Regions from separate parts of the Paenibacillus sp. FSL H7-0735 genome, predicted to be linked through region 4. Evidence: predicted binding sites of a transcription regulator. Region 4 holds the regulator's gene; each other region holds the start of a gene.
The links. Region 4 encodes Rex, which represses fermentation and respiration genes when NADH is low (regulators of the CRP and FNR family bind a similar motif). Its sites were predicted from a motif close to TTGTGAAATATTTCACAA; they were not measured.

Region 1 (2,209 bases), 4.8 Mb from region 4:
ACTTTCCATTACTGATTTCTTTGTGATCATTATGACACGCCGATCTTCACTGGCTTTAATAGCCGTGAATAATCCGGCAATCCCTGAACCAATAACAATACAATCTGTCTTTACCGTAGGAATATCCCGAAGATCAAAATCAACCAAATATTGTGGAATCATGACCGCTTTTCACCTGTTTCAACGAAAGAGTAGCGCATGCTACCGGACTTGTAGCATGCGCTCTAGGGATGTTCTGGCTTTGTCGGCGACAGCAGGCGGTACATAGATTTGTGGCTTCATCGTCTCCAGGCATTTCACCAGTTTTTTTAGATTATTAACTTTCATATTAGGACAAACAAGAAATTTGGTAGCAAAATGGAATTCTTTATCTGGACTATCCTTACGAAGCTGATATCCGGTACCATCTTCCGTTCCAACGATAAATTGCTTACGATCCGATTTCCGGCAATACTCCAGAATTGATGTAGTGCTGCCTACATAGTCACCCATGGCCACTACTTCAGGACGGCACTCTGGATGAACTACAAATTCCGCATCTGGATATTTTGCTCTCATCTCTACTACATCTTTGACGGTCAACATGTCGTGAGTGTTGCAATAGCCTTCCCAGATAATCAGCTTCTTGCCCGTCTGATCTTGTACATATTGACCAAGATTCTTATCTGGGACCCAAATAATCTCTTCGGCGTCAAGGGATTCGATTACTTTCACAGCATTAGCAGAGGTACAACAAATATCGGTTTCTGCTTTAATCTCGGCGGACGAGTTGATATAAGTGACTACTTTAGCATTTGGATGTTGAGCTTTTAGCTTACGTAAACCGTCTACATTGACCATATCTGCCATTGGACAGCCTGCACGTTCATCAGGAATTAGGACGGTTTTGTTCGGGGCTAAAATTTTTGCACTTTCCCCCATGAAATGAACACCGCAGAATACAATAACTTCCGCATCTGTCTCTGCAGCCTTCTGAGCGAGTAAAAAAGAGTCGCCCCGGAAATCGGCAACCTCCTGAATTTCATCACGCTGATAATAATGAGCTAAAATGATTGCGTTTCGTTCCTTTTTAAGCTGTTCAAGACGTATACGAAGTTCTCGATTCTGTTCCTGCTTGCGCTCAAGCGCCAGAGCTTCCACCGATTGTTCTCCCCCTTAAATCCTCGCGGCTTTTCGCCGACATGATGTTATCAAATGGCATGCGCCATCATGGTGAAAAAATGAACATGCTGATATAAATAGTAAGTAATATTAATCACTAATGTACACAACGTTCCAGCCCCTGTCAATGTAACTGGACAGGCTTTAAGGCATAGAATCCCTTAAAAATTAAAATAAAAAATCCGGAGAACAGTTACGTTCTCCGGATAAATTTACATCATATGAATGGTGGACCCAATTAGGTAAGGCTAGTGCCCCCACCTTTGTTGTCATCACCGGAACCGTCATTACCCTCAGAATCAGGGTTATTCGGGATATCCTTTGATAAGTCAGGAAGTGTGGACTGTTCATCCTCAGGCTTGCCTTGAATGCGAACTCGCACATCACCGATATTGTCGATGACAGGCTCGCCAACTTCATGGGCAACACCTTCGCCACCCTCTGGTTTACCATCCTCGGAAAGGAATCCTTGTTCAATCAGTTGTGTGATCTGATCAAGCTCAAGTGTTTCTTTCTCAAGTAATGTATTGGCAATCAAGTGCATTTCTTTGGAGTGTTTGATCAACAGATCTTTACAACGTTCGTAACTCGAAGTAATAAAGTTCTGCATTTCCTGATCAATCTCATAAGCAATGGAGTCACTGTAATTCTGTTCATGCCCAATATCACGACCTAAGAATACTTGACCTTGAGAAGATCCGAACTGCATAGGTCCAAGCTTATCGCTCATACCGTACTCCATAATCATGGCACGCACGATGCGCGTAGCCTGTTGGAAGTCACTGTATGCACCCGTACCGATCTCACCAATAAACAATTCTTCGGCAACACGTCCACCAAGTAATCCAGTAACCTTATCTAAAAGCTCCTGCTTGGTAACGATCATCCGATCTTCCTTCGGAAGCATAATAACGTATCCGCCTGCACGTCCGCGTGGGATAATAGTAACTTTATGCACCATATCGGCGTGCTCAAGGAAGTAACCAGCAATAGTATGGCCTGCTTCATGATAAGCTACAATACGTTTCTCGCGGTCACTGATCACACG
Region 2 (2,209 bases), 1.1 Mb from region 4:
AACGAAATCGCGAGCAAAGTAAATCCGATTCCGACCATTAAATCAAACAGATAATGAACGAGAAGTGGTGGCCATTCTTCCTTGGGGAATTCCTCGAGCCCCGTCACCTCTGCATTAAAGTTTCCAAAGGCCAGGAAGCTGAGCAGCTTCGGAAGATGAAGAGCCCCTAGAACTTCATGCTCTGTATTCAGCCATCCCAATAGAACCAAATCCACCCTGCTACTCGTCTCAAAATGCCACTCTGCCGCTGCAAGCTTCTCTGGTTGATGCTCGGCCAAAAACTTGGCGGACACATCACCGGCTAACGTGTTCAGCAAACCGAATAGTAAAACGACCGCCATCATGAGATTTAAAGATTTTTTGTGGTATGCGGACACACCTTTTCTCAGCATCGCGAAGGCTGCAATCCCGGCTAACAAGGCAGCTCCTGTTAAATAGGCCGAGCTTAATACATGGAACACTTTGGAGAACGTCGCCGTATTCAGCATCGCTTGCACCGGGTTAATCGCTGTGAATTGGCCTGCTTCCATGACAAAGCCTTCAGGCTGGTTCATGAATCCGTTCACCGTCGTAATAAAAACGGCAGACATGCCTGCCCCGGCGACAATCGGTATCGTCAGCAGCCAATGGGTATATGGATTTTTGAACCGATCCCACGTATACAAATAAATGCCCAGGAAGATAGCCTCGAAAAAGAACGCGAACACCTCCATGAATAACGGAAGTGCAATGACATTCCCAGCCAGTTTCATAAAATTCGGCCATACCAGGGCCAGCTGTAGTGAAATCGCTGTACCGGTCACAACACCAACCGCCACAGAAATGACAAATCCTCGAGACCACCTCTTTGCCATAAGTGTATAATGGGGGTCTTTCTTCCGGATCCCGATGAACTCTGCTATAGCGATCATTAGCGGTATACCGACGCCAATCGTCGCAAAAATAACGTGGAACCCGAGAGTCAAGCCTGTCACTAGCCTGCTCCATAGCACCGTATCAATTGCCATTCTTTACTGCTCCCTTCAAAACTCTGTTCATTTTTCGTCTTAAGTTGATACTTATGATTAGGCCCGCTAACTGTAGGCTGCATTCAATATCAGGTTTAGCAAGGCTCAGCGACATCGTTTCCTGTTCTTTTTAGTATGACATTCCTCGTTCTTTGCTATGTAAAAAGAGAAATATTTCACAAAGCAAGAGTTGGCGAACCTGATTTACCTGTTACTGAGCAGTCAAATTAATAACGTGGCCTAATAATTAAAGTTATCTTATCTTAAATTTTAAGTATTTCAATCATCGACATCTCTTAATCCCTAAACGTTCAAGAAAGGGACAAATCTTTCTAACAACTCAGTGAATAACACAAAAAGCACCCGAAGGAGCTATTGATTGATTAGCGTATATGTGATGTCACAAGTTTCCTCCTACTTCGATGCTAACAAAAAAACGAAATTTTCTCATTTTAAGCCGTAATATACCCCCTTTTTGCAACAAAAAAACACTGACTTAAATCATCAGTGTTTTTGAATTCAAGCTAATTTCATCTTCGTCATGACAAATCTTGAACTGCCACCATCATTTAGTACGACCGTAGAAAAAAGAATACCCATCTGACTTCCCGAGTTTAGTCGTCTCCGTTCCGTCCACTAGCTTGACCGCTTTCAGCAACGATACAATTTGCGTATGCATTAGCTTTGCATCAAATTTGTCCATCTCTCTGTTGTCACTATCCACGAGCAGATAGTCGGGCATTGGAATGAATCCAATCACCGGTATCCCTGCTTCAAATAAGGGCTGACTCTCTCCAAACTCAAACTTGTTATGTCCACGCAATAATACAGTACGTGTGCTATCTGTCTTTTCAATAGCCTTCAGCCAAATGGCTGCCATCATTTCATTGCCTGCATACGTATATTCTGTACTTATTTGTCCAGTTGGACCATAATGACCCGTATCATCGTCCTTCCACTCCATGCTGCCTAAATGCTCAACCGTAATTCCAGCTACAGCTTTTAAATGACCATTCTTGCCATCCCACAGCTCTCGATGCCCCTCCATCCAGGTGGAAGTTGCCTGAGAGGACCCTTTGAACTCCGGTAATCTAAAATGTCCTGTCACAAAAGCGAAAATCATCGTACGTTCCGGCTGCTCCTGCTGTAAGTAACGAATCATAGACAGCATGCCCACAGCGCCATTCTCCTCCACTACATTT
Region 3 (2,209 bases), 4.0 Mb from region 4:
ACATAAATACAGTATCCGGGCTTTCCTTTTCAAACTTTTTCATTTTTAAATACATATCCATTCCATCAGAAACATCATGCCATAAATCCGTAAATGCAAAATCATATTTCTCCTTAGACATATGTTGTTCTGCATATTCGAAAGCATCTGCTTGGATAAGCCTGATCTTGTGAGCATTACTGAATTGTGGCAGTACATATTTATTAAATAGATCAATGACATCTTGATTTTTTTCAACAACCGTTATGCTTTCAACATTATCTTTTTCAGAAACCATATAAGCATAATAGCCAAGCCCAAGCCCAAACGTAAGAACATTCCCAAACGCTTTATCTACAGCTTCTTTCATTGTTTCTATTTCATTTGGCGTGATGGTCATCCAGATTCTATCATTCTCCAAGACGGCCGGGAACATGAATTCATTTTGAAAAAAACCAACCTGAGGAATTTGTCTTCCCTCTTCTGTCCGGATGATATCATTGCAAACAAAACCTTCAAAAGGTTTATATTTTTCATATTTTAATTCACTATTATTAATCTTTATAGTAGGAATCTTGATATTTTTATAATATGGATTGTCATAATATTCATTTGCATCAAGCTTATGAAGCATATTGCTAAAATATTGGTTAAACAATTCCTTATCATCAACATTATCAACCGTATCCATCCCAAAAGCAGCAGCCAGCATTAAACCAAAAGCGTATTCATAAGATACACCACAGTTTACGATTTCTTCAATTTCTTCTTTGTTAATAAAGTCGGGGGTATTATTCAAATAGCGGCTTAGTAAAGCAAACACTTTATAGTTATCTTCTTTTACCTTTTCTTTTATTACATTATTAAATTCCATATTCTCACCTATTAATTAGAATTTGTTTCTATGTCTCATGTTAGTCTTTCCGGATTGACTAGTAGGCAATACTCTCATTTTACCATTTAAAAATCCAGAAGAACAAAAACCACTTTACTAATCCGTGACAGTTCCGCTCCTACAGTAAGAAAATCTTACGCCAAAATCTTCTAATTACAAGGTTTATGGCCTATATCGCGCCTAATCTGCTCAATATTTCGTTACCCTATGTTAGAATAGACGACTTGTATAATTTGTGAAAACTTTCACTAATAGTCATGATTGATGGTATACTTAATAAGAAGATGAACTAAAGAGAATAACGATGGAAACTGTGGACGTAACCGTAGAAGATTTGAAGTTAGGAGAATAACAGCGACGCGCGCGCTTCTCCACTTCCAACTCCCTCTGATACTTCCTTTCTTTTTTGTCGGGTTCTTTTGGTACATCTTAAGTACATCTTAATAGAGAAATATAAAAGTGGAGGGTTAACAATGAAAAAGAAAGCAGCTGGTGCTCTGAGTCTCGTCCTCTCTGTCATGCTCGTTACCGCAGGTTGCGGTAATGGAAACGACAAGGTGAACGAGAGCAAGAGTAATAACAACGAGAAAAAAGAAGTTGAAGCCGTCTCCGGGGCATCTGAAGCAAGCTACACACCATTCGATCAATTAAAAGATAAATATGATATCATCATTGTCGGTGCGGGTGGTGCGGGAATGTCCGCAGCGCTTGAGGCCAAAGAGAAAGGCATGAACCCTGTTATTTTGGAAAAAATGCCGGTTGCCGGCGGGAACACAACCAAATCCTCTTCGGGAATGAACGCTTCTGAAACGAAATTTCAAAAAGAACAAAACATTGAAGACAGCAATGATTTATTTTATGAAGAGTCATTAAAAGGTGGCCATGACACTAACGACAAAGAAATGCTTCGTTTCTTCGTTGATAATTCCGCGAGTGCGATCGATTGGCTGGATTCCATAGGAATCCGCTTGAACAATATCACCATTACAGGCGGCATGAACGAAAAACGTACACACCGTCCTGAAGATGGCTCTGCTGTGGGTCAATACCTTGTCAAAGGTTTAGTGAAAAACGTACAAGAGAAAGAAATTCCACTTTTCGTGAATGCTGATGTCAAAGAAATTACCGAAAAAGACGGCAAGGTTAATGGCGTTAAAGTCCTCTTTAACCAAACAGAGGAAAAAACAATTACGGCAGATGCTGTCGTTGTAACCACTGGCGGGTTCGGTGCCAATATGGATTTGATCTCCGAAGTAAGACCTGACTTGGAAGGCTACGTTACTACTAACCAAATCGGCAGTACCGGAGACGGCATCAAGATGATTGAGAAACTCG
Region 4 (2,209 bases):
AGGCGCTGCTAGTTATACCGCGTGATTTTCCTAGTGTGAAGGGCAGTGTGGGCGATGCTCGATTTGTCGATACACTCGTACAGTCGTTAGCAGAAGCTGCCAAAACAACACGTGGGCGGATGCTGGTTCTGTTTACTTCTTATAAAATGCTGCGTCAGGTATATGATCCGCTTAAAGAGGCTTTGGCCTCACAAGAGATTACGGTGCTTGGTCAAGGCGTGGAAGGTGGCAGCCGGAGCAAGCTGATCCGCCGCTTTCAGGACAGTGCAGCATCCGTTCTGCTGGGGACGAGCAGCTTCTGGGAAGGTGTAGATATTCCAGGTGAAGCACTGACTTGCCTGGCCATCGTGAGACTTCCGTTTCAACCGCCGAATCACCCGTTGGCGGAAGCGAAGTCGGAGTTATTGCAGGCTCAGAAGAAGAATCCATTCATGAAATTGTCTGTTCCTCAAGCGGTTATTCGTTTTAAGCAGGGATTCGGAAGACTGGTTCGCACGGCGCAGGATCGCGGAATAGTTATTGTTTATGATACAAGGGTTATTGAATCTCATTACGGGAAGTATTTCCTTTATTCATTGCCTGGTCCCAAAATGGAGCATATGCTGACTGATCAAATGGTCCCCCGCATAGCGGAATGGCTAGAGGATGGCGGCGCTTCTTAAAATGCTCGTCTTCAGTTTAGCTCCTCCTTATCCTTAAGGGCGGTAAGTTACAGTACCGCCCTTAATAAGGAGAGGTATACGTTAGAATATGGATTTTCACAAGAACATTACTATTTTTAGGAGGAAAAATATGAAATCGGATAAAATATCAGAAGCCGTTGTTCGCAGACTACCTGTGTATTTGCGTTTTTTGAATGATCTCCAGAATCGCGAAATATTAACAGTTTCCTCTCAGGAACTTGGACAAAAGCTTGATCTTAATCCCGCACAGATTCGTAAGGATTTAGCGTATTTTGGTGACTTCGGCAGAAAAGGTATCGGCTATGATGTAACGTATCTTATTGAGAAAATCCGTCATATTCTGAAGCTGGATCAACAGCTTAATGTAGCTTTAGTAGGGGCAGGTAATCTCGGACATGCCTTGTCTAATTACAATGCATATCTCAAAGATACTATGAAAATCACGGCTATATTTGATTCGTACGCTCCTAAGGTTGGACGTAAGATCAACTCCCTTACTGTGCAACCGATGGATGAACTAGGCAGCACGATTCGTGAGCAAGGTATTCGCATTGCCATTATTACCGTACCTGATTCAGAAGCTCAAAATGTAGCAGATATTCTCATTTCTTCTGGGATTGAAGCAATTTTGAACTTTGCCCCTGTGATTCTGAAGACACCACCGAATATCCGGGTGCATGCAGCTGATTTTACAACTGATCTGCAAAGTCTTGCTTATTACTTGCGGGATGGAAAGGAAGAAAGCGAACATGAACAACAATAAAACGATAATTAAGGGCGGGTATTTTCTGACTCCGGGAACGGATGAGCCGGTTCTGAGTGGATATATGACTATTGAAGATGATTTAATCACTTACATAGGAAAAGAAGAGCCTCAGATGGAAGCTGGAGTGCAAGTGGTTGATGGCAGCCGTCTGCTGTTCATGCCTGGACTTGTAAACACACATGGTCATGCGGCGATGTCTTTGCTGCGTGGATATGGAGATGATTTAGCGCTACAAGTGTGGCTTCAGGAGAAGATGTGGCCGATGGAGGAAAAGTTCACCGGTGATGATGTATACTGGGGAACCTCCTTATCTGTATTGGAAATGCTGAAGGGTGGAACTACGACCTTCCTCGATATGTATGATCACATGGACCGAGTAGCTGAGGTAGCTGAGTTATCAGGTATCCGTTCCGTATTGATGCGTGGTGTGATCGGGTTATGTCCAGAGGATGTACAGAATCACAAGCTTGCGGAAGCGATTTCTTTTGCCCGTAACTGGCATGGAAAGGCTGACGGTAGAATTACTACTATGATCTCGCCGCACGCCCCTTATACTTGCCCTCCGGACTTCCTGGTTAAGTTCGTGCAGGCAGCGCATGATCTGGATTTACCGATGCATACGCATATGTCCGAAACGAAACGTGAAGTGGAACAAAATGTGGCGGATTACGGGTTGCGTCCTGTAGCTCACTTAGAGAAGCTTGGAATGTTCACACGTCCCTCGATAGTTGCACATGGTGTTCATTTAAATGATGAAGAG

Region 1: nadA (quinolinate synthase NadA) is a predicted target of Rex. The motif match lies at 1,211-1,228, and genes of this name have one in related genera.
Region 2: NSS82_RS17405 (cytochrome ubiquinol oxidase subunit I) is a predicted target of Rex. The motif match lies at 1,172-1,189, and genes of this name have one in related genera.
Region 3: NSS82_RS03925 (flavocytochrome c) is a predicted target of Rex. The motif match lies at 1,108-1,125, and genes of this name have one in related genera.

Annotation. Positions count from the first base shown of each region.
Region 1 covers NZ_JBBOZH010000001.1:128,662-130,870, reverse strand. Annotated here, with positions in the region: gene nadB (L-aspartate oxidase) at 1-162, opposite strand, end outside; gene nadA (quinolinate synthase NadA) at 202-1,140, opposite strand; gene ftsH (ATP-dependent zinc metalloprotease FtsH) at 1,400-2,209, opposite strand, start outside.
Region 2 covers NZ_JBBOZH010000001.1:3,837,896-3,840,104, reverse strand. Annotated here, with positions in the region: gene NSS82_RS17405 (cytochrome ubiquinol oxidase subunit I) at 1-1,007, opposite strand, end outside; gene NSS82_RS17400 (hypothetical protein) at 1,573-2,209, opposite strand, start outside.
Region 3 covers NZ_JBBOZH010000001.1:881,789-883,997, reverse strand. Annotated here, with positions in the region: gene NSS82_RS03930 (spermine/spermidine synthase domain-containing protein) at 1-853, opposite strand, end outside; gene NSS82_RS03925 (flavocytochrome c) at 1,348-2,209, shown strand, end outside.
Region 4 covers NZ_JBBOZH010000001.1:4,913,104-4,915,312, reverse strand. Annotated here, with positions in the region: gene dinG (ATP-dependent DNA helicase DinG) at 1-662, shown strand, start outside; gene NSS82_RS22350 (redox-sensing transcriptional repressor Rex) at 793-1,446, shown strand; gene NSS82_RS22345 (amidohydrolase) at 1,433-2,209, shown strand, end outside.